Regions from separate parts of the Paenibacillus sp. FSL R5-0623 genome, predicted to be linked through region 3. Evidence: predicted binding sites of a transcription regulator. Region 3 holds the regulator's gene; each other region holds the start of a gene.

Region 1 (10,322 bases), 330 kb from region 3:
GCGTAGCGAAGTATTTCCTGAGGAAGATCCGCGGTCATAACAATACTGCCGCCTTCCATAAAGTTGATAAATTCAATATAACTTTGGATATTGGCAAGCTCCTCACGAAAAGCAACGGTATCGCTACGCCACTGCATGCTGTAGCGTAGTTGGGAGCCCAACGACACCAATGAATTGGCTATAGCAGGCTGCCTCTGTACCTCTGCCACCATCCGGATCGATTCCAGGGCGTTATATAAAAAATGGGAGTTAATTTGCGAATGCAGGGAGTGCAACTGTGCGTTTTTGGCAATTAACTGCTTATCCACGACCTGTGTCATTAAACGTTTGACCTCATGTAACATTTTATTGTAGTTCACCGCCACCTCATCGATTTCATCTCCTCTTTCGTTCTCATCCAGGCCTGTATCAATCATTGCATCCAGCTCGCCTTTCCGTACCTGACGCATGGATATCAGTACGCTGTCCAACCGCCGGAAAATACGCCGCGTCGTTTGGGATACGAGTAGCATAATCAGCAGCAATACACATAATGTAATCGTTACCACAAATGCATACCAACTGCGCGGTCCCTTCATCAATGCCTGATGGGAAGCAATATCGACCACATAAGTGTTCAATGGAGGGATGTATCGATACAATACATAGTAACTCTGATCTCCCACCCTAACCTGAAGCGGGCTTTCCTGCGGCGATATATCCAGCTGGTGATGAATACTGCCAAGGATCTCCTTCAGCGCCTTCCCGTACTTCTCAGAAAACTCATGCTGAGGATTGTAAACATACTGGGGAGAATCGCTTGCGTTCATCAACACCGAAAAGAAGTCCCCCTTGCTCTCCTGGAGCAGGTCGCTGAAAAATATGCTGTGGGGAACTCGCACTTCCATAATACTAGGGCGTTTTTGTTCCTGCCCTTGAAGGCGAACCAGACGATAGTAGGATAAGGTGTGCTCACCATCCCTAAAAGAAAATAAGCGGTAAGCCGCGCCACCTTCATCCCGAAGCTTTACCCAATAATCCTGCGGCGAAAATTTCTTGTAATGATAGATTTCAGGCCAGATTTCATACAAGTTTGGGTTATCAACGTAAAAGCTAAGCTCACTGATCATCGCATTGCTTTGAATGATATTAAGCATTTGCTCAAACTGGTTTTGCTTAAACTTCACCAGACGCAGTCCATCCACAAGCATATTGGAATGAATAAAATCCACAAATGACTTTTGAGTAAGGGCTGTGTTGGAAGCGTTCTCAATTGTATCCATTCTTCTGCGCAATTGTTCATTCAGCCATGAAACGTGGCTGTTGCCCGTTGCCATAGCGTCCTTATATAGCTGGGTTTCTTGCATGCGGATATACACAAAGGAGATCAAAATAACAGGTATGGCAATCATCAGGCTAAATGCCAGAAACAGCTTTTGGGATATACGGGCATTGCGATAAAGCTTCCTCAATCTCGTTAGCAGGTATTTCATTCTGATGTATTCACCACCTTTGTTATACCATATATTACTAGTTAGCTGATCGTTAACAATGTAGTAGGGAATGGTTATCTGGCTATCTTGGCTTTCCTCAGTTCCAGTTCAGCCTGGCGATATTCCATCACCTGGTTAAAGCCGTAGTTCACACGACGGATCAGAAAATTTTCAAAAATTTTGTCAAAGGCAGCTTCATCCTTCGCTGTAATCAGTTCTGGCAGCACCTCTTCCCAATTCTGAGAAATACGTGACCAGGCTAACGCTATATCGGAATCCCCTACAGGATCGAGTCCCTTATAGATGCCGCTGTCCAGATCGGCGTGTTGGTTAGCGAACGCCTCCATTTGCTTAATGGACGGAGTATGCTCGGGTCTCCACGGGTTAACGAAAGCAGGGTTTCGCAGCATCCAGTAGGTATCCATAATGCCATATTCTTTTTCCAGCCGCTCCCGATCCGTGTCATACAACTGGACCATTGCCGCCGTCAGCTGCGGTATGCCGTTCTCCATCGTCCAAGTTTCACCTTCTTTGCCCAAAAATAAATCTCTTTGGCCTTCTTCGCTGGCCAGATAGGTCAAAAATCGGATGGCCCGTTCAGGGTTTTCCGTGGATCTGCTAATCATCGTAACCATCCAGCCATCCATGCTGCCGGGAAACAGTTTGGCGGATTCTCTCCTGCTGCTCCGGGGTCCATCTACAGCAATATAGTATGAACTCTGATTCGTAAGGACTTCCAATTTCGAATTGAGGTCCGATATGTCTGTCCATTCCCGAATCATCATAAAATATTGGGCTTGGTTGGTTTTTTCCTGCACCTGTGCACTGGAGTCGACCAGAAAATCAACATTAATCAGGCCCTGCTCGTAAGCGATACGAAATGTTTTCAGCCACTCAATATAATCCGGATCTGTCATTCGGTCGTATACTTTACCGTTCTGTTCATGGGGGATCGCAAGCAGATTTTGCAAATATTCAGTCATCCCATAGGATGCATTCCCCTGTGCCCAGAACGGACTGATTAGCTTGCCTTTATAAACAGAATATTGATTCTTCAGCAATTGCAATGCATGTAGAAAACCTTTCGGTGTGGTAAGGTCCGGTTTGCCCATCGACTCATACAGATCTTTACGTACGAGAAAGGTTTGGTTCGCTCCCGTCAAGCCGGTTGAACGCATCTGTTCGGGACTGTACGCATCATTGGGGATGACATAGGTATGGCCGTCTTCCTGCCGATACCATTGTAGAGCACCATCACCTGCTACCTTGTAAAAGTAAGGATCATACTTGTTGGCTAGCTCATCCAGGGCATAGATGAGATTACTCTCCCGAAGTTTGTTAACCGCACTCTCCCAGGAGCCGATGGTTATCAAATCCGGCAGACTACCGGTCGTCAACATCCGTGATAACATCTCGCTTGGTTCACCAGTTGATACGTCAAATTCGATATTGACCCCTGTTTTTTTGGTGACATATTTGGAAGTCATGCTCTCACCCCAAGTGTGCCCGTACCATTCGGCTCCAACGAACCACGTTAGATTCACGGGGGTGGTATCCAGCTTCCATGACGGTTCTTCCAGATTCAGATTAAGGCTCTGTATCTGCTCCGTGAAGTCAGCCTTTGTCGAAGTACCCATATCTTCCGATTGCTCTAACTCAGAGCAAGCAGTCAAGCCTGACAATAGACACATCATCAACAAGGCTAAAATAAAAGAACTTCGAAACATGAACACCTAAGCGCCTCCTTTCTATACTCGCCATCTCCAATCCCCATCTGCACCAGCATTCATACGAGTGGTGGTACAACCGATTTTACTACCCTTGGATTAAAATGGAAATGGTTTAGTGGTCGATTCGCAGATGATCCGCAACATTCCCCCTAACGAAACATAACTTGTAATAAATCAATGGAAGGGAGACCAATTCGTGTATTTAATCTGGATACTTATTGTCGGTGGGCTAATTGGCTGGTTAAGTGGAAATCTGATTGGACGGGACGTGCCGGGAGGCGTACTCGGCAATATCATTGCTGGCTTTGTTGGATCGTGGTTAGGGTATGAACTGTTGGGACCGAGGGGGCCGGTGGTGGGTGGATTTCATATCATACCCGCGATCGTTGGGTCGATCATTGCTCTCTTGATTTTCTATGCTCTGGCGCGCGGTGGAGCGTTCCGAAGACGTTAACAGGCGGAGACGACTTTACTAAGTAAACTTTATTTTGTGGTGATACAAGTTGATTACACTAAACTTTATTGCCCGGTAGTCGAATAAAGCCGCCGATCCTGTTGATCGGCGGCTTCCTTTGGTTTCTAATCGGGAATGGGAACATGATCTTGTCACGTGCCCTCAGGCACCTCTGCCTGCCCATCTTTTATATGCGTTCATTAATTCTGATCAGTAATTTCTTTAAGATGTGTTTCTCCTCATCATTAAGGGCTTGAACGATTTCATCTTCCACTTTTTGAAATGAGTTATTGAAGTCTTCAATCAAGTCAACCGCTTTTGGTAATACATAAATATTTTTTTGCCGTTCATTATTGGCCGGGATTTTACGTTCGATGAAACCTTTTTGCTCTAGACCTTGAAGCATGCTTGTAACGCTTGCCCCACGCAGATGAAACCGATCTGCAAGATCCTTTTGAATAATATGATTATCTTGATTCTCATAAATATAATCGATTACTTTTCCTTGTTGAGAACTTAATCCTAGCTCTTTTATACTCTCATCTGCTCTTTTCTTTAACTTAAGACCGATAATTTGAAACAAATCCATATAAGGCGTATCTTCTCGGGAATGCATGACCGTCCATCGTCCCCTCTGTAATTGTTAGGAATCTAATTGTAAGTAGCTAAAATATACAGTGATATCAGTAGGCTTGTCAAACAATTGTTAGGCTATTGACTGTTAGATATCTAATAGTTATACTGCGAAGTGTTCAGTCACAAACACATTAGGAGGATTTTTTATGATGGAGAAATTAAATCAAAATGCTGGGTTAGAAGAAATTACGGCGATTACAAATGTACGAATCTTTGATGGATATCAAATTATTGCTCCCAGACATATTGTCATTAAAGGGGTCTCCATTATTTCAGTGGGCGGAGACATCCCAAGCGATGCAACAATCATCGATGGAGAAAATGCGACATTAATACCTGGACTCATTGATGCACATGTTCATACCTCAATTGGCGGATTACGAGATGCCTTAAACTTTGGTGTTACAACAGAACTCGAAATGAACGGCGATTTTACTAAAAGAGGGCGCGAAATTCAGCTAAAAAATGTGGATGACATCGCAGACGTTCGATCTGCTGGGACAGCGATTACCGCTCCTGGTGGGCACCCAGATGAATTACTGCCTGATGGAGATGAAATACCTGAATTCGTATTAAAGGAACTAGAGAAGTTATCGGAGGAAGACCGGGAAGCAATGTTGGCCGCCTACGCTCACGATCACGACGAAATACCTCAAGTGACGACGGTTGAAGAAGCGATCAAACATGTGCATACCCAAGTGGAGAATGGATCTGACTATATTAAGATCATGATTGAAGAGGGAACGGTTATGGGTGCACCTGGCCTTCCTGTTCTAAGTGACGAAATTCTAAAAACAGCTGTTACTGAAGCCCACAAGTTCGATAAGTTGGTCATTGCCCACGTCTTGACGGCTCTTTCCTCAAAAGCAGCCATCGATTTTGGAGTCGACGGTTTGGGCCACTTGTTTATCGACAGACCCGAGTACACGTCCGAATTGGTTAAATGCATAGCTGATTCTGGAGCTTTTGTTACACCGTGCTTGGTGTTGAATTCATCGATTATTGGTAATCCGGCATCAGAATTGGCTAATGATCAACGAGTTCATTCCAAATTAAGTCCGGATTGGATCGATATCTTGAACTCAAGCTTCAATACGTACCCACAAGGCAATATGGAGAACAGCTTTAAAAATGTGATGGATCTTCACCGTGCCGGAGTTGATATTCTTGTAGGGACGGATGTCGCACCGGTTCCCGTTCCGAACCTTGGTGGCCTTGCTCATGGGGCCAGTGTTCACCACGAAATGCAGCTGCTGGTGAAGGCTGGGTTCACTCCGATCGAAGCTCTTCAGTCGGCTACTTCCAAACCGGCCCGTTGCTTTGGTCTACATGATCGTGGCCGGATTACCGAAGGTGCACGTGCTGATCTTATTCTCATAAATGGTGATCCGATCACTAATATTTCAGATACTTTGTCAATCAAATTCGTGTGGTCCAATGGTTCGCAAAAACTAGGCTAAAACTAGTAGTTTATATTTCCTAATTGTAAAATCACTAAGAAGAGGGAGTGCAAAATGCAGTCCCTCTTCATGCTACTTGAAAAGTTGGCACCTTTTTATTAGATAGGAACCAGAATGTAACTATTGGGTGTTAACAACAAAACAACCGTTTCAAGAACGGTTGTTTTGTAGTCATGAAAGATTAAACTAGTGTTCTAGTCCCGAATTTTAATGTCCGGATACTCGATTACTCTACTGCTCCAGTGGCGCCGATTCGAAGATCAACTTCCACGTCAAAATGTGCTCGGGATAGTTCTTTTCCCCAGTCGGCCTGCGCTTCCTTGTATACGGGATACTGATATGCCCTGGCGTAAAACCCATACCCGAAAGGATCGACATTATGTTTTGGCAATTTTTAAGATGAAATAGCATCTCAAGTGTTATTTCCATAATAATCGCCTCTACAAATGGTGGGAACGGAACTTGCCCTCGTGACTCACCAAGCGTCAATAGGAGCTTCAAAGGTATAATCTCAAAATGAAACGAAATGATGGCTATAAAAATTCCAGGCAAAAATGCACAATAAGGAATGACGAAACGGGCCATCGGGAACTTTAATCATCAACCGTCTGAAAAAAAGACATGAATGTAGCCGGTGCAACTAGAACACTTGGCGAACCATCGACTACAACCACACAACGGCCCAGCAGTATTTGAGAAGCAGCTTGTATCCGGTCTCTCTGTCGTAATCATTTGGGGAAGTAACGCAAGAGGTTGGTCCTCAATAAATTCAGTCAATTCTCCGGTGTTAATGATGGCATCCACGTCAATAGACTGAATCCGTTCTTCTAGCGCTTTAATGATGTCCGGCTGGGTCACATCTTCCAAATAAAGCAAAGATACTGGCGTTTGTCCCTGCTGTCCAACAATATACCGCTTCACCTTTAACTCTTTGTCCGCAATATAACGACGGATCATGGCAATATTGTGAGAACCTGTCTCTATAAATCCTTGATGAGCCCCTTTCAGTGAGGGCTCCTGCTGAGGATCCTCAATAGCGCGTTGCGGGAATCCTTTTGTATCCAATGCATATGCAGTACTTCTTCCTTCACTAAATAACACGCTGTAGCCGAGTATAATGGAAAGTTTGAGCTCTTCCCACTTGGAGTGAGGTTTTACATAACCCACTGTTGTAATGAAATCTCCGGAAGGATTTCCGGTTTCTAGTTGAAGCGGAGCAAGAAAATTTTGATTAAGCCGGGAGTATTCGTAAAGATTTCATCAATTCTACCCAAGGATTCGTTCAAACTTTTCCCAGTTTGCCGAAAGATCTGCTCGTATTTGTTGCCGCATCCATTCTATGTTCATTTGAGCAAATCAGTAATATCAACGTTCATATGTTCAGTAAGCATTAAGGTTACATCCACTTTCACTTTGCTCCACAATAGTGTCATTTTATGAATGTAACCCCTCACCGAATAATCTACCGTTAAACTCAGTTCAGATCTCACTTCATCTATAATTTTAATATGATGTTCCTTTAGCCTTTGTTTCGATTTGTACATTTCTAAAGCAATTTTCTTTTGGGTACCGTCCAGGTAGTCAACATACACAGACTTCATTTTGAAGTTTGAAGCGTATATTTTATGCTTATCTACCTCCAGAGCACCTAAAAGATAAGGGAGCTCCACCACCCTCTTCACGAGTGAAAGTTCCTCGAAAGTCTGTCGCACTTTACACGCCTCCTTCTTCAAGTTTTACAGCGACCAATTGATCAAAATCGACCCATTCAAATCCATTCTCCATTTCAATTTTGATTTTCTTTCCAAAGCTACTGACTGAAGTGACGATCCCGTGTATATACCGATTGCCTGACTCAGTAAATATTTCAAAGGTGGCTTGCAATGTATAATTGAGCGACATATCTATATTCTGAGTAATAATCTCCCACTCATCTTCATGGATCAGTGGTTTCGTTTGAACATGAATTTGAGTTCGATGCTGTATAATTCGTTCTTTATGTTGTGGAAGCATCATGCGGCTCGATTCCCATAATCCATTGGCCTCCAGTTTTTTGCTCATTTGTAATGCCCCCCGATTTTAGATGCTCGATCGATCGCTTGACCCGCAGCCGTAATGGAGCTCGCTCGTAGAATGGCAATGTCGCCAAATCGATCCTTAATGTCGTCCATCACCTGATCAATGGCCCGTTTCTGTTCTTGATCATCAAAAAAAGATAGTTGATATGTATCCGCGTTGGATAATTGAGACAGGGATACACCTACACGGCGCACAGGTTGCCCATCCCAGTGTTGATGAAAGATGCGTTTGGCTATCTTGCACACATCAACGGTTATGTTTGTAGGATCAGACAGTTTAACCTGCCTGTGAAAACCAGTGGGGTGGTCAAAATCCGCTGCAGACACACTTACGGAAACGACACTACCCATCAACCCCTTTTGTCGGGCTCTTCTGCATACTTCTGTGCAGATATCGAGAATAACCACTTCGATCTCCCAAGCCTCTGTGAAATCTCTAGGCAGGGTCATTCCGTTTCCGATATCTTTTTGTGTACTGTGCGTATTGACGGTTACAGGCGAATTATCGAGTCCATTTGCGACTCGCCAGATGACTTCTCCATTAACACCCCACTTACTTCTTAATTTGGAAAGAGGCGTATTCGCCAGGTCTCTAATGGTTCGGATGCCCATCTTCCACAGATGTTTTTCCATTCTTGAGCCTATTCCCCACATATCGCGGATGGGCTTATCTCCAATATGGAGGTGTAACTCCTCTTTCTTTAAGTGGAAAATACCCCCCTCTGCTTTTTTAGCAATCATATCGCAGCATAATTTACTGATGATTTTGTTTTCACCAATGCCAGCTCTTGCGTAAACGCCTGTTTCATTATAGATTTTGTCTTGAATTTGCTTGGCTAAATCGACTGGATCATTACCGAATAGATGCATAGACCCTGTAAAATCAGCGAATAATTCGTCTATACTGTACGGTTCGACCAGATCGGTGAACTCCTCAATAATGGACATGATTTGAGTGGATACTTCGATGTATTCTTGCATGTGTGGTCTCACAATGATCAGTTCAGGGCACTTCTGAAGAGACTGCCAGAGTGGTTCCGCGGTAGATACACCCTTCGCTTTGGCTAGTGGACAAGCAGCAAGGATAATGCCAGAACGTCTTGCTGGATCGCCAGCGACGGCGAGTGGTCTATTTTTGTATTGAGGCATTTTTGCCTTTTCGACTGAAGCATAAAAGCTCTGCATATCAATGAGCATAATGGTTCGTTGCTTAGTCAACACTGAAATCACTCCTATACTTTTAAGAACGTATGTTTGTATATTATAAACCGAACGCATGTTCTTTATGCAAGAGGTAAATATTTATATTCATCCGAGATAAGGTCATACTAGTATTAAAAACGATTACTTAAGACAAAAGAAAGACCCCCTGAGGGGTGATGTAAGGAGATTGAGTATATCCCAAACTTTGTGCCAAACATCTAACATTTGCACGGCTGACGAAGCATTTATCCGCAATATCATAACCGTACCGATAATATAAAAAAGTCGCTAAAATAGCGACTACAATGGGGCTGTATGGTTGTGGCTGAGCTTATCAGTTTACCTATTCAGGTAACAGTGCAAGTTTAGATTATTGTTAATGGTAAATCTCGCATACAATTTACTTCACATGCCAAGCGTGTACAAAGTGCTTACTTCAGATATGCCCGTTAGTTGAACATGAATTTAGATATGGCTCATCATTAATCAGTCTTAAATCCACTTATAAAGGGTCTGTTGCCCATAGGATTCCAATATGTATATTGTCCACTGCAACTATTCCCGTATCAAACGTATGCCAATGTGAGTTAGTTATCGTTACCTCTAGTTAAAAAACTTTCTATGAGAAGTTTGAAACTCCTCCTTCAACTAACCAGACGGTTAGTTCAACATCCTAGCATAAGTAGTCGTAAAAGATTAAATCAAAAATTAAGGTGAATAATCTAATGTCCTGATGGTACTATCTCTCCACCTCAAATGTACTTTTCATAAGTCTCATGTGTGCAGGATTGTCTAACGCGCTAGCGATTTGCATTGGCAATATTTACTCATTAAACTGTGTTCTCATCTTTGTGGATAAGCATTATAAAGACAAAGACAGGAGTTTTAATAGAAATGAACGTTCTCACCAAATCCATCATTGGTCTGCTTTGCGTGACGACATTGGTCCTCGTATGAGTCATTTATCACGGACTGCAGCCGCTACTTGTCATACCCCGCCAGCCAGAAGTAATTTTCGCTCAACCCGGATCAATTAGAACAAAATTCAGTGTTTGAGAACGTTCGCGAGGACATCCCTACCGTATCTCGATCAGATGAGAAACTTACATACCTCCGAAACTGAGAGTTTATAAATTATAGTTTACAGTTACAGTATGACGATTAAATAGAAAAGGGCTGCTAATCCAAAACGGTATAGAGCAAACCACTCCAATCGAAGTCGCTTGATCAGTCTAATAAACGTTACTACCGCAATCATAGCCACAAGAAAGGATGTCATAAAGCCAATT
Region 2 (10,322 bases), 2.8 Mb from region 3:
CAAAAGCTCAAGCAGTTGGATGAAGATGTACAAATGCCTGCCAAAAACAAAGGTGAGCTGTTTAAAGGTACTAACAAAATCTTGCTACGGATTAAAAAAAGCCTTCCTGAAGGTCACACATTTGAGCAATTTAAGGAAAAATTGCAAAAGACACGTCTGGATATCTATGATACTTACGAGGGCGACAAAGATGCTGAGTTCGACTCCTGGCTCCATGGAATTTGGGAGTCACTAGGTAGAAAATAACCGCCGTTCACCGTATAGTAGCTGAGTATCAAGCCACTCCATCAATGGAGTGGCTTCTTTATTTTTTCAGCGTCACCTCCATCAGATGTGGGGTTATTTTTTCTCTAAAAAAGTCACCACTGTCAAACTGATCAGACAAAAAAACGCCCTGTCTACTGATTCTTAAAAATCAGTAGACAAAGCGCAAAGTTAGAGCCTTTTTGAACAACCTCTATACCATTTATTCTGGGATATAAGGAAGATCCAGTGTCTTCGGAACGTTGATGACATGCTTTTCTGTATAAGTGCGGATACCTTCCGCGCCGTATTCACGGCCAATACCCGATTGCTTGAAGCCACCGAAAGGGAACCGAACGTCGAGCCCCTGCACAGCAGCTGTATTGATCATGGTCGTTCCAGCTTCGAGTTGACGTGCGACGGAGATGGCATCCTCTTCTTTCCCCCACACAGAACTCGTCAATCCATATATGCTTTCATTGTGTAGATGAATAACCTGCTCTTCATCGTCAAATGGCAGAATCGGAACCGTAGGGCCAAACTGTTCCTCCACCACAATTGGATCATGAACATCGCAACCCAAAACAAGCGTAGGTTGTAAGAAGTAACCTTGGTCAAACAGCTTCTGATCCAGAATTTGCCCGAGAGGGATGACCTTAGCCCCGCGCTTTTGCGCATCTTCAACCAAACCAAGCACAACATTCTTCTGCTTCAGGTTATTAACCGGACCTATCGTTGTATTTGAATCAAATGGATCACCAATTCGAATCCAGCGATTAGCCGCCTCTATATATTTTTCCACAAACTCATCATAAATAGAACGGTGTACATACACACGTTTGGCGATCATACAGATCTGTCCTGCTGTCAAGAAATTTGAAATGACAATCCGACGCATGGCTCGCTCATCATGAACATCAAAACTTTACAAGAAGATAGCCGCATCATTACCACCAAGCTCAAGCGTCATATCCTTAATCGTTTCCGAAGCCGCTTTAATAATATGCTTAGCTGTTGCAGTTCCACCTGTAAAGGCGATTTTAGTAACAAGAGGATTACTAGTCAGTTCAACACCCACATCTGCATCACCATGAACGACATTGATTACCCCAGCCGGGAACTCACTCGCAATAATCTCTGCCACTTTCGCTGCCGCCAGTGGCGCATATGGACTTGGTTTAAGCACAATGGTGTTACCCGCAAGTAAGGCAGGAGCGATCTTAATCGTAGATAAAGCAATAGGATAGTTCCATGGACTAATCGCTGCCACCACACCAATTGGATCATAGGAAAGAATCGTTTTACCATTCTCATGCTCTTTGATCTCTTCCTGTAGAGCGGATTTGGCTTCATTACAAGCAAACTCCATCCACATTAAGGAAACATAAATTTCACCGTGTGCATCATACAGGGGCTTGCCATGCTCTCTGGACAGCAAATGAACAATTTCATTCTCAGCTGCTCTAATCTTCTCGATCGCCTTGCGCATCATCATAATGCGTTCATCAATGGAGGTCTGCTTCCATGTTTTAAAAGCTCCTGCCGCTGCTTCAATCGCTTCAACGGCTTGTTCTTTCGTAGTGACAGGGAAATAGCCTACGATCTCAGTTGGGTTGGCCGGATTCTCTTTTGCTAACTGCGAAAGGGATTTTACATTCTGACCATTAATGAACGCTTCAACGGTAATTGTCTCTTGGTCTGCTTGGATCGTCATTTTACATCCCCTCCGTTATTTAGATGGATTAATTCCAAACTTCTTCTGCAATTTCCTTAACGTAACGAAGTTTACGCCATTGTTGTTCTTCCGTTAAAATATTGCCTTCTTCTGTAGACGAAAAGCCACATTGTGGACTCAAACAAAGTTGCTCAAGTGGTACATAGGTTGCCGCCTCTGCAATCCGAGCTTTAATGTGTTCTTTATCCTCTAACTCGCCTGTTTTCGATGTGAGTAAACCAAGCACGATTTTCAAATCTTTTCGATTCACATATTTTAATGGCTCGAAACCACCTGAGCGCTCATCATCAAATTCTAAGAATAATCCGTCTACGTTTAAGCCTCCAAAGATAACTTCAGAAGCGTAATCATAACCACCCGTTGAGAAATAATTCGATTTATAGTTACCACGACAAATATGCATCGTCACAACTAAATCTGCCGGTTTATGAGACAAGGATTCATTAATCATGCGCTGCATCGTTTTCAACTCTTCCGCTGGTTCCAGACCTTTAGCACGTAGCTTATCGTGACCAGCGTCTGAGAATAGGTCTGCCCAAGCTGTATCATCTAATTGCAGATATCGACATCCCGCATCATAGAAGGCTTGAATGGCTTTTTGATACGCCGCAATCGTATCCTGAAGGAATTGCTCTCGGACCGTATAGATATTGGCGTCATTCTCCAATCGATATAGAAGCATGTTCGGGCTTGGAATGGTCTGTTTCGCCACTGCGTCGCCAGCATGCTTTTTCAAAAACTCAAAATCCTCAACAAAGGGATGACTCGAGAAATCTACTTTACCAACAACACGAAGCCCGCCCTTGCGCGTCTGCATATTATGGAATTTTGGTCCGTCTATTTGCTCATACAGCTCTACGCCATCCAAGCCGCCCAGAAAATCAAAATGCCACCAGCTTCTGCGGAATTCACCATCCGTAACTGCCAATACGCCATTTTCCTTTTGCTTTTCAATGATTCGAATAATCTCTTTATCTTCCACAGCTCTTAATTGCTCATATGTGATGTTGCCTAATTTATATTGTTCACGTGCCTGACTTAAATCTGCAGGACGTAGAAAGCTACCTACATGATCATTACGAAATGGTATCATAACTATTTCTCCTTCTAACTTTTTAGTCTAATGAGTATAGCATGATGAAAAGGAATGCTTGTTATATGAAAAAAGCATGGCTAGTCATAGCTTTTAACAATAGCTAAAAGACTTTAATACGCAAAAATCCACAACTTCATAGGGTAGTGGATGTGGTTTACCTTATATCAGTATCCATTTAGCCTAACATCCGCCTTCCTATCTCTCCCAATATATTTATTTCTAGTATAATAACGGGATACAACAAACATTTTAAAATAGAAGGAGAGTTGTTATGGAATATCATGTATCCATACATGGGAATGATCAAGGAAAAGGAACAGCGGATCAACCCCTTCGTACCATATCACGCGCTGCGGCTCATGCCATGGCCGGTGATACAGTTATTGTTCATGCGGGAGTATACAGGGAATGGGTTAACCCGGCTAATGGAGGAACAGCGGAGCATAGAATCGTATATCGATCCGCAGGAGACGGAGAAGTATTGATTACAGGAGCTGAACGGATTACCAACTGGAATTCTGAAGGAAACCATGTCTGGAGCACAGAAGTGCCCAATTCCCTCTTTTCCGTTCGCAATCCCTATGAGGTAGAGCTCAGTGGAGACTGGTTGTTTGACGGGCCCTTCCCAATTCATCTCGGCGATGTCTATTTGGATGGCAAATCATTGTATGAATGCGATAGTATTGAAAGCGTTAACAATTCTGAAGTTTGGTCCGAAGCCAAGTATCCTAAGGATTCATTGTTAAAATGGTATGCCGAGGTTGGTTCTACAACAACAAAAATCTGGGCCAACTTTGGTGGAAAAGACCCTCGTACGGAAAATGTAGAAATTAATGTACGTCCTTATTGCTTCTGGCCTGAGAAACCGGGAATTAACTACATCACCGTAAGCGGTTTCACACTTCGTCAAGCCTCCCCCCAATGGGCACCACCTACGGACTACCAGGAAGGTTTGATTGGACCTCACTGGAGTAAGGGCTGGATTATTGAAAACAATATCATCAGTGAATCCAAATGCGTTGGTATTAGCCTGGGTACCGAAATCGGTACAGGTCACACCAAGTCTTTGGAGAAGCATAGTAAAGGCGGTACTCAACGTGAGCAGGAGGTTATTTTACGAGCATTACGCTCCGGCTGGCATAAGGATAACGTCGGCAGTCACATTGTTCGAGGTAATGTAATTCATGATTGTGAACAGGCAGGTATTGTGGGTCATATGGGAGCAGCCTTCAGCCGCATTTATCAGAACCGTATTTATAATATTCACCACAAACGACTCAGACACGGTGCCGAAGTAGCGGGAATTAAACTGCATGCTTCACTGGATACTCAAATTAGCGAAAATATAATGTATAGCTGTTACCGTGCACTTTGGCTGGACTGGCAGGCACAGGGCACTCGCATCAGCCGTAATGTATTTTTTGACAATCTTTCGGAAGACCTTTTCGTTGAGGTGTGCCATGGTCCGTATATGGTCGATCACAATCTATTTCTCTCTCCGATGAATTTCAGAAATATGGCTCAGGGCGGGGCATTTGCTCATAATTTGTTTGCAGGCAGATTTGTAGTTCGTTCCGAAATTACTCGTATTACGCCATATCACTTCCCTCACGAGACGGCCATGGCCGGATACTCCAATATCACTGGAGGCGATGACAGGTACTACAACAATATCTTTATAGGTGACAATGATCCTAATAAGGAGCCTGTGCCCATCACCTTTTTTGAGCATCTTCCCCTTAAATCAAGGGATGAAGTTGGAGAGGACGGGAAGACGGTCATGGATGGTGTTCCGGACAATTCCATATGTTATCTGCATGCTGTGGGACTTGGCGGCTACGATCAACATCCGGATGTGAAAGATAAGAAATGGTGGGAATACACCAAAGAGGAGCTTATGGAGCTTGGCGATGCCGCGAAGGATTTCTTTATAGGCAATGCCGTACTTCCGGTAGCTATGGGTGGCAATGTATTTCTTAACGATGCGGTTCCAAGTCGTCACGAATCGGATGCGAAGATCTATTCACAGAAGGGTATAAACGTTGAAATTGATCCTGCGCAAGGTAAGGTGCACATTCAGATCCATGATCCCGAATTGCTTCGGGGAGTCTCTGCCCTGTTGGTTACCACGGACCTGCTTGGAAAGACTTATCACGCCAACATGAAGTTTGAGGAGCCGGACAGCAGTCCATATCATTTTAACTCCGACTTTTTCGGAACAAAGAGACCCGATGCAGATGTCACACCTGGTCCGTTTGAGTTAACCGACAAGGGTACGATTGATTTTGAAATTTAAATTTTTTATTGAGGGTCCAGTCATTTTAGGTGATTGGATCAAAATATAAACAAAGCCATTCCGGACATGGAGTGGTTTCTTTGCTTTGCATAGGACTTCTCTAATATAGAATATTAGTTCTTTGTATCCCAAGCAGTATGGTTTCCCCCAATCAGACCATAATAATTTTAATCCTTTAACTAGCCACTCTCCACCAAAAGCTATTGTTCCTTCGTGTGAAGCATAAATAATCCAGTCCATTTTGTGTGAAGTCCAAAACCCCTCACGACCTGGAAGGTCGCCGTTGTAACCATAATAAGGATACAGATTGGAAACCTGTATATTAAAAGTCTCACCTGTTTCTAGAAATTCAATCACCTGCTCAACTTCATGGTGCGTAAGCAAAGTAATAATATCATTTAGCTTTTCTCCACTCTCTATATATTCGGAATCAAAAGATATAAGGTCTTCTCTACTGCAATCGAATAATGGATACCAGTAAGGTTGTCTTATATCCCACACTCGTTCCATATCTTTTCTCAATTGGCTAGAGACCGTGAATACTGGCAATCATCCAGCAAAAGAGCATCAAGGATATTGTATTTTTCTTTGACGCTTTCCTTGAGTTTGTGCTTACTTATGGTACGGTTCACTGTATCATCCATAAAGCGAAAGCTGATAACACAGTGAAGCAGGTGTAAGCGTTACTTACTATACATGGCTTGAACAAGGACGGGCCAGAGATGTGATTTAAGATAATGCACTATGTCTTGGGAAGTGTTATCACCTTTATATTTTAGAAATTTTAATTATTATCTCCCTTTTTCGTCAATTTTCTAATATAAATATTGAACATCCGTTCGTATTGAAGTAAAATCAAACTACATTCATTAATATTACGTACGTAATAAAGGAGAATGCTCTATATGAACTTTAGTTATAGTTTTCCCGCTCTCCGTGGAATTCAAGCAGGGAGAGAATTCTATACAGTGATGTGCCCGCTCAGGCTGATTCCTAGGATATTTCTGTTTGATGAAGAAGAGATTCCCGTTGAACACCGGGCTCAGCGTCTTATGAATAAATCAAGAATTCCGGATATAACCAACTATATTCTTGAGAATCCAAAGGACTACATATTTTCTTCGTTAACGGCATCTGTAGATGGGGAATTAGTCTTTCAGGAGCATTCAAGCGAACTTAAAGATATAGGATATCTCTCGATCTCACTTGATTCAAAGTTTCTAATTAATGACGGTCAACACAGGAGAGCGTCAATTGAAGAAGCTTTGAAGATTGCTCCAGAACTCGGAGATGAGACCATTTCTGTAGTCTTTTTTCATGATTTAGGGCTTGTGCGTTCTCAGCAAATGTTCTCCGATCTTAATCGACATGCGGTGAACACAACTTCTTCTATCGGTATACTTTATGATCACCGCGATCAAATGTCTCTCATAACAAAAGGAGTAATTTCAGAGATCCCCTTGCTGGATCGATACACCGATCGGGAAAAGGTGAACCTTTCAAAAAATTCTCCTAAATTATTTGCATTAAACCATATATTCAATACGAATTGCAGACTTCTAGGCAAGCGGAAAGGCGAGATGATCTCTGAGCAAGAAAAGGAATTCTTAAATGAGTTCTGGATTCTTTTAATTGCTACTATTAATGAATGGCAGCAGGTGCTGATGAAGAAAACATCACCTAGAGATTTACGGGCAAATTCTATAGTTGCTCATGGTGTTTTCTTAGAAGCTATAGGTATTATAGGTCACTATCTTTATTTCTATCATCCAGATGAGTGGCAGAAATATATTGAGAAATTAAAACATATTGACTGGCGCAGGGATAATAAAGAAGATTGGCAAGGTCGTGCCTACAGCCATACTGGTCGTATTAATAAGAACAATCAGACTGTTCAACTAACAGCCAATCTCATTAAGAATAAAATTGGACTCCCTCTTACAGAACAAGAACAAAAAATAGAAGATAAATTTAAGGAGGTCTTTCCTCTTGGAACTTAATATTTTTAACACTGGCAGTAAATTTAATGAATCCAGAGAATTGGTGAAAGAAGTATATCTATCTGATGATCGTCCCTGGGTAATTGGCTTTAGCGGAGGTAAAGATTCCACTGCTCTGGTTCAAATAGTATTTCAGGCATTAAGCGAACTTCCACCTAACCAATTAAATAAAAAAATATATGTGATTTCTTCGGATACTCAGGTTGAAACACCACTTATTATTGATAAAATTACCCGCACCTTAGGAAGAATTCAGACTAGAGCCCTTGAAATGGGACTTCCTATTGAAACCCAAAAAGTAAGACCAAAAGCCGAGCAAACATTCTGGGCTTCTATTATTGGGAAAGGGTATCCAACTCCACGTCAAAAATTCAGATGGTGCACTGACCGGCTAAAAATTGAACCTGCCAACAGGTTCATTCTTGAAAAAGTAGATCAATTTGGTGAAGTTGTAATGCTTCTTGGGGTCCGAGATTCCGAAAGCTCTACTCGAGCCGCTGTCATGCAGTCACATACTATAGAAGGGAAAAATTTAATGCGGCACTCCACCCTGCGGAATGCCTTTGTATTTGCACCGATCAGATCATTTCATGTAGACGACATCTGGGAATTCCTGCTCCAATATCCTTCACCTTGGGGCGATGATAATAATGAACTGCTGCAATTGTACCAAGATTCCAGTAGTGAATGCCCACTGGTTGTAGATAAAGAAATTAAGGAAAGTGCGGGTTCATGCGGAAACAGTCGATTTGGATGTTGGACTTGCACAGTTGTAAACGAAGATAAAGCACTGAGTGGATTTATTAATAGCGGTGTAGAATGGCTAACTCCACTCTATGAGTTCAGAAATTACCTAGTGAATATTCGTGAAGATCGTTCTAAACGTCAAAAACATAGAATGAATGGTGAAGTTTATCTGACAACGAACCTCGGAGGAGTTAATGAAGAGGACATTAGAGCGAATAAATATAAAAGCATCAAAAAATCCGAGATCAAACAATTTATAGAAGATAACAATATAAATCTGGCAACAATTGAACAACTTGATGTATTTGTTGAAGATGAAGATGGAAAGTTCAAGCGTTTCGGGGTGGGCCCTTTCACCTTAAATGCTCGAGAAGAGATTCTCAGAGAACTACTTCGAACTCAGAAAAAAGTTCGGGAACTTTATGATCCAAATATCGAGCTCATTACTTTTGAGGAACTTAAGGAAATCCGTAAATACTGGCATAACGATCTTCAATGGGAAGATCGCCTCCCTCAAATTGTTGAAGAGGAAACCGGAGAAATCTATGATTGGCATAAAGATGACCGCCCTGTATTTAAAGAAGATCAGATTACTGATTTAGAGACACTCTGCCAGGAAGAAGGGGTAAACTTGAATCTGCTTAAAAAGCTAATTGCAGTAGAGAAGGATTACTCCGGTGTGAAAGTTCGAAGAGGGCTGATTCAGGCTTTTGACAAGACTTTAAACCAAGATTTCTTACATTTATAAAGGTGGATTAGATAATTCATGCAGATCAACAAACTGGTCCTTCGTAATATTGGTGCTTATCACGGGGATCTTAACAACTTTAACTTTAAAACAACCACTAACCATAATGTAATATTAATTGGTGGGAAAAACGGAGCTGGGAAAACTACCATTCTGGAATCCATTCGAATCGCTTTATTTGGTTCTATGGCCTACGGTTATATTACTGAGAATGAAGCTTATTTCAAGAAAATCCGATCCCTGCTTAATCGAAAAGCTCTTCATGAAAATAATCAGGATAAGTACCAAATTGTTCTTGAATATCTATCAACAGAAGAGTTTGAACCTATTACCTACTCTTTAATCCGCAGCTGGAGTATTAAAGAGAATAAGATTAGAGAATATTTTTCTGTTAAAAAAAACAATGCTCATCTTAATGCCCAGGAGATTTCTGATTTTCAAAATAAACTCAGAGAAGAAATGCCGCCAAGGTTATTTGAACTTTGTCTATTTGATGGTGAGGACATATCCAGAATTGTGTCTGAAGAGAAAATCCCTGATTATTTACAGGATGCAGGAAAGATCCTCTTTAACCTAGACCTATTTGTTAACCTAGAAAAAGATCTTCAAAACTACAGACAACAGCATGCAAAGAAAAACTCTGACGCTTCTAGGGAATTGGAAATCAAAAATTTACTTGAAATAGAAATTCATGATCTACAAAATCAATTGAAAAATCTCCAAAGTGATCTGCTTAATCATCAAGATGAAGCTGCTAAACTCACAGATTTAATAAGACAAGATAAGAAGGATTTTGAAATTCATGGTGGACTTATTCAGGAGAACAGACAGCAGTTAATCCAACAAGTCAATGAAATTGAGCAACGCAGAAAACAAAATTCTGATCAGATTAAAGCATTTACTATATCTTATCTTCCATTCTATATTGCTCGTGAAACGTTAGCAAAAGTTACAGATCAGATTGCCAAAGAGAAGGATTATGACTCTTTTGAGTATATAAATACAACCTTGAAAAAGGATCACCTATCACAATTACTAAGCAGCCTTACACCATCGTCGAATTTGAATCTTTCAGATCAACAAGTTGAAAGTTTGCACAGTGGTCTATTAGACCTTATTAAACCTTCAATTACCGAAGTGTTCCATAGATCTTCATTTGAACAACAGAATGAAGTCTACTCCATGCATAAAAACGTTCAATCAATCAAGTCACAGCATTATGTTGAATTGTTTGATGAAAATGCTGTTTTATTAGAAAAGTCTCAGGAATTACGTAAAGCGATTGATCTTAATGATAATTCAAGTGAATTCAAAGAACTTCTTGAGCGAATTGAGGAAAGTAATAGAAGATTAGAACAAATCAAAATGATATCCGAAAAACAAGAAGATGAAATCAATGAAATACATGAACAAATCAAGCATAAAGAAATCGCATTAATTAAACTTAATGATAGAAT
Region 3 (10,322 bases):
TACGGATGATGTAAAACGTACAGGTATCAATCCTGAGTACTCTTTAGAGGAACTGGTGAAACTTGCCGAGACAGCTGGAGTGGAAGTGCTAAGTGTACTTTCTCAGAACAGGGAAAAACGTGATACCAAATGGTTCATTGGTAAAGGTAAGGTGGAAGAGCTCCGTGCGATTGCAGAGGAACTTGGAGCAACTACAGCTATTTTTGATCAGGAATTGTCAGGGGCACAGGTTAGGAATCTGGAAGAAACCCTCGATCTCAAAATTATTGACCGTACCCAATTAATTTTGGACATCTTTGCACAACGTGCCAACACTAGAGAAGGTATCATTCAAGTGGAATTGGCTCAACATAGCTACTTGCTGCCACGTTTGTCGGGTCATGGCAAGAACCTGTCCAGACTTGGTGGCGGAATCGGAACAAGGGGCCCAGGTGAAAGCAAGCTGGAGACAGATCGCCGTCACATTCGTGGTCGTATCGATGATCTGAAGCGTCATCTGGAAGAATTGACTCGTCATCGTAAGTTGCATCGTGAACGCCGTAAAAAAACAGGTATTGTTCAGGTGGCCCTTGTTGGTTATACCAATGCTGGCAAATCAACCTTGCTCAAGCAGTTGACGGCTGCAGATGTGTATATTCAAGATCAGCTATTCGCTACTCTGGATCCAACATCACGTACGATGGAACTTCCAAGTGGAAAAGAAATCGTCCTTACCGACACGGTTGGATTTATTCAAAATCTACCGCATGATCTGATTGCAGCGTTCCGTGCAACGCTGGAGGAAGTGAATGAAGCAGACCTGATCCTGCATGTTGTAGACGCCTCATCAGCTATGCGTGAAGATCAGATGCGGACGGTTAATACAATTTTGCAAGAACTTGGTTCAGGGGACAAGCCGCAGTTAGTCCTGTATAACAAAAAAGATGCGTGCACACCAGAGCAGCTTGAGATGCTTCCATTGGATAAAGACCATATCAAAGTAAGCGCATTAGACACAGATGATTTGCTTAAAATCCGTGAATTGATCCAGACAGAGCTTACAGGTGACACGAAGCGCTTCCGGATTCCGGCAGAACGTGGTGATCTTACGTCCGTCCTTTACAAAATTGGTGATGTAGTAGATACCAGCTTTGAAGAAAATGATGTAATTTATGAAGTGGAATTACAAAAAGGTGAATATGAGAAATTTGGTCATATGCTTGAAGATTTCATCGAATTGTAATACTCATGACATATTGATGTGATAAGTTGACACGATAATAGATATTTAATGTCAGATTCGTGCTATGAAGGGGAATGAAGTAAGATGGTAAGCTTTGATTCAGAAATATCTGAACTTCAACATCAAGTGGAGCGTCAGATTGAAGGACAACTGCAACAGATTGATCGGATCACAGATCACAATCAATGGAAGGTGATTAATGCTTTCCAACAGCGAAAAGTAAGTGATTTTCACTTTGCAGGTTCAACAGGTTATGCCTATAACGATCGTGGGCGTGAAGTGCTTGATGAAGTATATGCTGATGTTTTCGGCGCGGAAGCCGCGTTGGTACGTCCTCATTTTGCTTCAGGTACACATACGATTAGTACAGCTCTTTTTGGAGTGCTGCGCCCAGGGGACGAATTATTGTACATCACTGGTAAGCCTTATGACACATTGCATAAAGTTATTGGCAAACCCGGTGATGGCACTGGTTCATTACGCGATTTTGGTATCGGTTACCGTGAGACGGCCTTAACTGATGAAGGTGGAGTGGACTGGGCAGCAGTTGAAAAAAACATTACACCGGCTACAAAAGTCATTGGGATTCAACGTTCACGTGGTTATGACTGGCGCTCCTCCTTCTGTGTTGCTGAGATTGCTGAGATGGTTACGCGTGTTAAAGCTCTTAAGGAGGATGTCATCGTATTCGTAGATAATTGTTACGGTGAATTCACGGAGGAACATGAACCGACAGAAGTCGGAGTTGATCTGATGGCCGGATCACTGATCAAGAATCCTGGTGGAGGTATTGCGGAAACCGGTGGATACATATGTGGGAAGGAACAGTACGTAGAGCTAGCAGCTTATCGTCTGACAGCCCCTGGAATTGGGGGAGAGGTGGGAGCAATGCTGGGGACAACACGTGGCATCTACCAAGGACTTTACATGGCACCGACAATTGTAGGACAAGCTATCAAAGGAAGTACGTTTGCTGCTGCGATGTTTGCTGAATCCGGATTTGTAACCAAACCCGCCTGGAATGAAGCTCGCACAGATCTGATCCAGGCTGTTCAGTTTAGCTCTGCCGAGCATCTGATCGCCTTCGTGCAGGGGATTCAGCGTGCAGCAGCTGTAGATAGTCATGTGGTTCCTGAACCATGGGATATGCCTGGTTATGAGCACCCTGTCATTATGGCGGCAGGTACGTTCATTCAGGGTGGAAGTCTGGAATTATCAGCCGACGCGCCTATTCGGGAGCCGTATATCGGGTATATGCAAGGCGGATTAACGTACTCTCATGTCAAATATGGCGTTTTGATGGCGTTACAGACTATGAAAGATCGTAAATTATTGTGAGTTTATCTAACACGTCATTGACACTTGGTAATAACTAAATGTACAATAGGGTGAAGAATAGATGACTGGAAGGTTGATGAACATGGGTGATGAAATCCGCAGAAATATGGCCTTATTCCCAATTGGTATTGTAATGAAACTTACGGATCTGTCTGCACGTCAGATTCGTTACTATGAGCAACACAGCTTGATCGTTCCTGCGAGAACGTCAGGTAATCAACGGTTATTCTCTTTTAATGACGTAGAGAGATTGCTAGAGATCAAGGCTTTGATTGAAAAAGGAGTTAACATCGCAGGGATCAAACAAGTGATGAATCCTGTTTCGAAAGAATCCGAAGAAGCTACAGTTATCACGCCGGATACTGAAGTTAAACGCAGAGAGCTGTCCGATACGCAGTTGCACCGCTTGCTGAAGCAGCAGCTTGTTTCAGGTAAGAGACCAGGACAAGTATCTCTCATTCAGGGAGAGCTTTCCCGATTCTTTAATAAAAACTAAATTCGCATAACTTGGCGAGTAAGGGGAAAACATGCACTTTTGGTGTGAGACTCCTTGACCCGTGGAACTTTCTAATGTACAAATATAACAGGCAGGCCAAATACGCAGATAAGAAAGGGAGAGGTTATAGTGAGTTATACAAAAGAAGACATTCTCCGCATTTCGAAAGAAGAAAACGTACGATTCATTCGATTGCAATTTACTGATTTGCTTGGAGCTATCAAAAACGTTGAGATTCCTGTGAGTCAGTTGACTAAGGCTCTGGATAACAAAATGATGTTTGATGGATCTTCCATTGAAGGTTATGTACGTATTGAAGAGTCCGACATGTACCTCTATCCAGATCTAGATTCTTGGCTTATTTTCCCATGGGTTGCAGAGAACCGTGTTGCACGTCTGATTTGCGACGTATATCTTCCGGATGGTAATCCGTTCCCAGGAGATCCACGTGGTATCTTGAAACGTAACCTGAAGGAAGCCCAAGATATGGGATTCACTTCCTTCAACGTTGGTCCTGAACCCGAGTTCTTCTTGTTCAAAACAGACGAAAAAGGAAACCCAACTAACGAACTGAATGACCAAGGTGGTTATTTCGACCTTGCGCCTACGGATCTTGGTGAAAACTGTCGTCGTGACATCGTTATCACACTTGAAGAAATGGGCTTTGAGATCGAAGCTTCCCACCATGAGGTAGCTCCAGGTCAGCATGAGATCGACTTCAAATATGCTGATGCTCTGAAAGCGGCTGACCAGATCCAAACGTTCAAACTCGTTGTTAAAACGATTGCACGTCAGCATGGTTTACATGCGACATTCATGCCGAAACCACTGTTTGGTATGAACGGATCCGGTATGCACTGTAACCAATCCTTGTTCAAAGGCAATGAGAACGCATTTGTTGATGAGTCGGACGAGTTGGGTCTGAGCAAAACTGCTCGTCACTTCATGGCTGGAACTCTGAAGCACGCACGTGCGTTTGCAGCAATTACTAACCCAACTGTGAACTCATACAAACGTCTTGTACCAGGTTATGAAGCACCTTGTTATGTAGCATGGTCTGCTAGTAACCGTAGCCCAATGATTCGTATTCCAGCTTCCCGTGGTCTGAGTACACGTGTTGAGGTTCGTAACCCGGATCCGGCTGCTAACCCTTACCTGGCTTTGTCTGTTCTGTTGAAAGCAGGTCTGGACGGAATCAAACGTGAGCTTTCCTTACCAGCTCCAATTGACCGTAACATCTACATCATGTCAGAAGAAGAGCGTGTGGAAGAAGGCATTCCTAGCTTGCCAGCTGATCTGAAAGAAGCATTGAATGAATTGATCCGCAGCGAAGTCATCTGTGATGCTCTCGGCGACCACGCCTTGGCTCACTTCTATGAGCTGAAAGAAATTGAGTGGGATATGTACCGTACACAAGTCCACCAATGGGAACGCGATCAATATATTACGTTGTACTAATAGCTCAATCCCTTGGCGCTCTAGCGCTGAGGGGTTTTTATTTTTGTGGGCAAGTACCTATAATATTTAAAGAAAAACCAAAGTGCCCACAAAATGCCCACAGAATCCCCCAAATGTCCCCTGAATTATTCTTCATCATCCCACATAAAAATTCTGTGTTTGTCTGTAACCAAGCTAAATATTACTAACAAAATACATTTGTTTACCGATAGATAATCGTAAAACTCTCTTCTCATCATTGAAAGAGGAATTTTTTGTATGGTAACTAAACTCTCTATCAACTTTAACACTTCATGTTAGTAATAACGCAAAATCATTTTCATCATTTGTCTAGTAACCTATGAAAAAGAAACTGAAATTAGAATTTTTTCTACAGTGCATCAAGCTGTCGGAAGCAAAAGATCTAAATCAAGCTTCCTTAGAAATTCTAACAGCTACAACATAGTAGCAAGTACTATCATTCATTCTTTCAAAATTCCAACCATTGTCCAATACATACAAATGGATGTTTCATATGTATGTTGAAAGTTTCATATAGAAGAGGTATACTTTAATTAAATTTTGAGCAATTTAATTTTAAATAATTAATTGGAGATGTTAATATGGATCAGGCAAAACAACTAGTGACAAAACAACGTACATTTTTTTATACAGGTCAAACTAAAAATATCGAATATCGGATTAATGCGCTTCAACAGCTTAGAAAAGGAATTGAAAAGTATCAGCAACGCATTCAAGATGCACTTCGGGCAGATTTGAACAAATCTGAGGCGGAAGCTTACGGTTCCGAGATTCGCATTGTTTTGGGTGAACTGGATTTTGCATTAGAACACCTGCAGGAATGGGCTGCACCAAAACAAGTCCCAACCAATTCGGCTATGCCGGATGGGGTGAGTACCATTTATCCTGAACCATACGGAGTGGCTCTTATTATTGCACCTTGGAACTATCCTTTCCAACTGGCCTTTGGTCCACTGATTGGAGCAATTGCAGCCGGTAACTGTGCAGTTATCAAGCCTTCTGAATTAACACCAGCCGTATCTCGTCTGACGTATGATCTGATTCAGGAGATCTTCCCTCAGGAGTATATTGCGGTTATGGAAGGAGAAGTTGAGGTCAGCACAGCATTGTTGAAAGAGAAGTTTGATTATATTTTCTTCACAGGTAGCACAGGTGTTGGTCGCATTGTTATGAAGGCAGCTGCGGAGCATTTGACTCCTGTAACTCTGGAGCTAGGGGGCAAGAGCCCTGCTATTGTCCATAGTGATGTAGATCTGAAGCTGGTGACCCAGCGTATTGTTCGCGGTAAATTCCTGAATGCAGGGCAAACATGCGTTGCTCCGGATTATTTGCTTGTGCATGAACAAGTTCATGATGAATTGATTGATCTGATTAGCGCAGAGATCAAAGAAAAATTTGGGGATGATGTGTTACAGAACGCTGATTTCCCGCATATTGTCAACGCGCGTAATTTTGATCGGTTGTCGAAATTCCTCACAGATGCCAAAACACTAATTGGAGGGCGTTCTGTACGTGAGCAGTTGCTCATTGAGCCGACTGTACTTGGAGATGTGAACTGGGAATCACCTGTCATGCAAGAAGAGATCTTCGGTCCGATTCTTCCTGTATTTACGTACAGTGACCTGAATCCTATGCTGGATGAGATTGTCCGCCGGCCAAAACCATTGGCGCTATATCTCTTCACACAGGATGAGCGACTGCAGGATCAGGTTCTGAATCAATTATCCTTCGGTGGGGGATGTATTAATGACACACTTTCTCATATGACTTCACACTATCTCCCGTTTGGTGGTGTAGGAGAGAGCGGTATGGGCTCATATCACGGACAACAGAGCTTTGATGTGTTCTCGCATCACAAGAGTGTTCTGAAACGCAGTGAATAATTAGCCACAAAAATAACATAAACATGAAAAAAAGAGGTTGTCCTGTTGATCAGGACAACCTCTTTCGTATTTCATTACATCTAGTTTTGTTACTCAAGTTAAATATTAATGAATATCTCGGAAAAGGCCTATGACTTTACCCAGAATACTAACGTGTTTCAAACGTAAAGGTTCGAAGGTCGCATTCTCCGGTTGAAGGCGAATATGATCTTTCTCTTTATAGAACGTTTTCACTGTAGCTTCATCGTCTTCAGTCATTGCAACGACGATATCACCGTTATCAGCAGTTTGCTGTTGACGGACAATAACGTAATCTCCATTAACGATTCCAGCTTCCACCATACTATCTCCAACTACTGAAAGCATAAACACTTTCTGTTCGCCTACATAATGTGTAGGAAGAGGGAAGTAGTCTTCAATGTTCTCGGTTGCAGTGATTGGAACCCCGGCTGTAACCTTACCAACGACAGGAATACGTGCAACGCTATGAGCAAATTGATGAGAATGCTCAGATTCTTCCTGGCTCAAAAGCTCAATGGCTCTTGGCTTGGTAGGGTCGCGTCGGATCAAACCTTTTTTCTCCAAACGATCCAAATGTCCATGTACTGTTGAGCTGGAAGCAAGTCCAACAGCTTCACCAATTTCCCGTACGGAAGGAGGATACCCCTTCAACCGGACTTCATTTCGTATAAACTCCAGAATAGCCTGCTGCCTGCTGGATATCTTCGACATACCGTATCAACCCCATTTTAGTAACGTTTGGGAAAATTATAACATAGAACCTCCGTTCGTACAAACATAAGTTCTAAATAAAATAGCATTAAATCAGTGTTTTTTAACTTATAGAACAGAAATTGGCCAAAAGTCAGAGTATAATACTGCAAATACTTTGCAAAAGAACTTCAATTAAGATATTTCTCTTTCAAAAAAGAAGCGAACAATTGTTCTAAAAATCTATTGAACAAAACAAGTGTTCGTGTTATATTGATTCCAACAGATAGGAACAAACGTTTGGAGGCGGGTATTTAATGAGATATTCTACTTATCAAAGCATTTATGAACCGATGAATTCGGAACTGGTGAAGTCTAACATAGGGAACTACAAGAAGGTTTTAGCGCGTTTCAAGATTTCTTCATGGATGTTAAAGGTAGCCATTACCTCTTTGATTATATTTATTGGATGCAGCACTGTTTTAACTGTATTTGCTGGCAATGAGAATGATGTTCTCCCTGGAGGAAAGATAGCCGTTTCACAAGGGGAAACATTATGGAGTATTTCTTTGGAACATAAACCGACGAATATGGACACACGTATTTATATAGAAGCAATTAAGAAAGTGAATCAACTTCATACGACTTCCATCCAAGTGGGACAAGTACTAGCTCTACCGCAATTTGCAGAATAAAATGCACATCAATGAGTGTTAGCGCGTGTCAGCTTGACAAGCAGCCTTTATAATGGCAAAGTTAATATGACTTTGTATTTTTGGAGGGGACAAGCTTGGATATAGATAGTCTGGTAGCACGCATTAACGAATTGGCTCGTAAGCAAAAGTCCACTGGATTGTCGGAGGAAGAACTTGCTGAACGTGCCGAGCTAAGAGAGATTTATTTGAGCAATATTCGCAGTAATTTCAGACAACAACTGGATACCATTGAGATTGTTGATGATGAGAATGACAAAGGCCACCAAGGCAAACTCAAACACTAACGAAACCTAATGATATCATTATGATATTTAGGTTTCTTCCTGTTATTTTGAGTGTGCAATTTATAGGGGGAAATGTCGGTTTGCAATTATGTAAGCCGATACAAAGACACATAAGGGGGATTCTCATGTCGCGTTCGTTCGAGAGAACGGTTAAGAAAAATTCCAAGCAGTTAAATCAGCAACGCAAAAAAAGTGGTCAACCAATCACAGGTACACCAGGTGAAGAAGTCTTTAAAGGACGCAGCCTTTTGTTCCCTATATTTTTGATTGGCCTCGCCTTTTTGTATCTGTTTATGAGCACGTTCCTTGTGCAAGCTCCCATGACAACCTGGGACTGGGTGACGATGCTGCTTTACGTATTTTTGGCAGTCATCTTCATGCTTCGTCGTCCATACATCAAAATTAGCAGTAATCGGATTATAACGACGAAGGGTAATCGTGAACGTTCAATTGGGGTTGACGATATTGTCAAATTCAGAATTGAACCAGGTACAGTTGTTATCGAACATAACAGCCGCGGGAAAAGATGGGTGTTTACCAAGTTATTGAACCGTTACGATACAGATGCGATTGCAGAACGTTTGCTGAAGTTTGCAAAAGCACACCAGATCACCGTGGAAACCGTCGAAAAGTAATTATTGCATAAAGGGGTAGATGATCGGAATGGCGTTAAAAGCGATTTTGTTCGACCTAGATGATACTTTATTATGGGATGAGCGTAGTGTTCGAGAAGCTTTTCATGAGACTTGTCTAATCGCAGCGCAAGAGACTGGGGTAAAACCAGAAGAACTTGAAGAAGCTGTTCGTAATGAGGCACGTGGACTGTATGAATCATATGAAACCTTTCCTTTTACCAAAATGATTGGAATCAATCCGTTTGAAGGCCTTTGGGCTAACTTTACTGGTGGGGATCAGCCTGAGTTCCGTCAGTTGGAACAGCTTGCTCCAGTTTACCGTAAAGAATCTTGGCGTCGTGGCTTGTTGAAGTTGGGTATAGATCGGGAAGATCTTGCTGAACAACTTGCTGCGCAGTTTGGAGTAGAACGGAGATCCAGACCTCATGTGTACGAAGAAACGATGGATACCTTGCGTCAGTTACAAGGAAAGTACAAACTGTTATTGTTAACAAACGGTTGTCCTGCTTTGCAACAAGAAAAGTTGGATGGTGTACCTGAATTGACTCCTTTCTTTGATGAGATTATTATCTCGGGTAACTTCGGAAAAGGAAAACCAGATCCGTCGATATTTGAACATGCTTTGAGTAAACTGGGTGTTAAACCCGAAGAGAGCATGATGGTTGGAGACAAGTTAACGACTGATATTCGTGGTGCTTTATCATCTGGGATCCAATCCGTATGGATTAACCGTGAGCATAAGACCAACAACGAAACGTATGCGCCAGACCATGAAATAACACATTTATCGGAATTAAATCAGCTTATTGCTAATTTCTAAGCAGATCAGTTATAACATCTTTCCTCAGCACCCTGAAACATTGGAAGCTTCAATGAACGATGATGTCGTTCTTGAAGTTACCAATGTTTTTTATTTGAGCTTATTGAGTAAATTACCTTGTTAAATGAGATCTTCATTTATTTTTCTAAAAGTTATTGAAATTAGGGGGAAGCTGGATTAGAATATAACTAACATACTAGTATGACTAGTATTTAGATTGTCCTAAAGCAATTTCTTTTTGACTTACTTCATTAAATGGAAGCAGGGAGTTATTGCTTATTATTTTCGATCGATTGTAAGCGCTTAATATTTTAGAGTATCTTCTTCCGATTTGGCAATCACACCACTTAGTAAGTGCTAATTAATGATGTGAAGCACCTTGGATTGTGTGATCCTACATAATACATCAAATTGATATCGCTTACATTTAGCAATTATCTATTTGGTAGTGGAGGTGAAGTTAAAGGAGTTGTTGTCTTCTACAAGAGGAGAAACGATGGGAATTGTACATGAATTACTCTTACTTATCAAGTCCTGGATCGGAGTGAAAACACATGGAGTCGGAAACCGCTAAAACAACGTTAACCATGACATCTTTACGTAAAGAGAGCAGATTACGAACGGCAGCAACTTTGTTCCGCAAAGACTGGCAGCTGTATTCACTATTAATCCTTCCCATCATTTATCTCCTTATTTTTAAATATGGGCCGATGATTGGTAATGTGATTGCGTTCAGAC

The links. The regulator LexA, encoded in region 3, represses DNA repair genes until DNA is damaged. The targets are predictions, from matches to a motif close to CGAACATATGTTCG.
Region 1: MKY92_RS16320 (DNA polymerase IV) is a predicted target of LexA. The motif match lies at 9,074-9,087, and genes of this name have one in related genera.
Region 2: dndB (DNA sulfur modification protein DndB) is a predicted target of LexA. The motif match lies at 6,199-6,212, and genes of this name have one in related genera.

The regions. Positions count from the first base shown of each region.
Region 1 is NZ_CP150233.1:3,740,171-3,750,492, reverse strand. It holds gene MKY92_RS16375 (histidine kinase) at 1-1,472, opposite strand, end outside; gene MKY92_RS16370 (extracellular solute-binding protein) at 1,547-3,199, opposite strand; gene MKY92_RS16365 (GlsB/YeaQ/YmgE family stress response membrane protein) at 3,399-3,656, shown strand; gene MKY92_RS16360 (MarR family transcriptional regulator) at 3,844-4,272, opposite strand; gene MKY92_RS16355 (amidohydrolase family protein) at 4,442-5,752, shown strand; gene MKY92_RS16350 (Ger(x)C family spore germination C-terminal domain-containing protein) at 5,979-6,143, opposite strand; partial or broken gene MKY92_RS16345 (hypothetical protein) at 6,218-6,337, opposite strand; gene MKY92_RS16340 (spore germination protein) at 6,346-6,426, opposite strand; partial or broken gene MKY92_RS16335 (spore germination protein) at 6,518-6,919, opposite strand; gene MKY92_RS16330 (hypothetical protein) at 7,096-7,464, opposite strand; gene MKY92_RS16325 (YolD-like family protein) at 7,466-7,813, opposite strand; gene MKY92_RS16320 (DNA polymerase IV) at 7,810-9,048, opposite strand; gene MKY92_RS16315 (undecaprenyl-diphosphate phosphatase) at 10,181-10,322, opposite strand, start outside.
Region 2 is NZ_CP150233.1:6,888,160-6,898,481, forward strand. It holds gene MKY92_RS30130 (HEAT repeat domain-containing protein) at 1-246, shown strand, start outside; partial or broken gene MKY92_RS30135 (aldehyde dehydrogenase family protein) at 467-1,957, opposite strand; gene MKY92_RS30140 (5-methyltetrahydropteroyltriglutamate--homocysteine S-methyltransferase) at 1,986-3,071, opposite strand; gene MKY92_RS30145 (right-handed parallel beta-helix repeat-containing protein) at 3,346-5,370, shown strand; gene MKY92_RS30150 (hypothetical protein) at 5,335-5,892, opposite strand; gene dndB (DNA sulfur modification protein DndB) at 6,267-7,370, shown strand; gene dndC (DNA phosphorothioation system sulfurtransferase DndC) at 7,360-8,865, shown strand; gene dndD (DNA sulfur modification protein DndD) at 8,884-10,322, shown strand, end outside.
Region 3 is NZ_CP150233.1:4,069,225-4,079,546, reverse strand. It holds gene hflX (GTPase HflX) at 1-1,222, shown strand, start outside; gene MKY92_RS17850 (methionine gamma-lyase family protein) at 1,307-2,560, shown strand; gene MKY92_RS17845 (MerR family transcriptional regulator) at 2,643-3,056, shown strand; gene glnA (type I glutamate--ammonia ligase) at 3,186-4,514, shown strand; gene MKY92_RS17835 (aldehyde dehydrogenase) at 5,117-6,418, shown strand; gene lexA (transcriptional repressor LexA) at 6,524-7,150, opposite strand; gene MKY92_RS17825 (LysM peptidoglycan-binding domain-containing protein) at 7,447-7,824, shown strand; gene MKY92_RS17820 (DUF896 domain-containing protein) at 7,920-8,129, shown strand; gene MKY92_RS17815 (hypothetical protein) at 8,255-8,764, shown strand; gene MKY92_RS17810 (HAD family hydrolase) at 8,793-9,584, shown strand; gene MKY92_RS17805 (ABC transporter permease subunit) at 10,139-10,322, shown strand, end outside.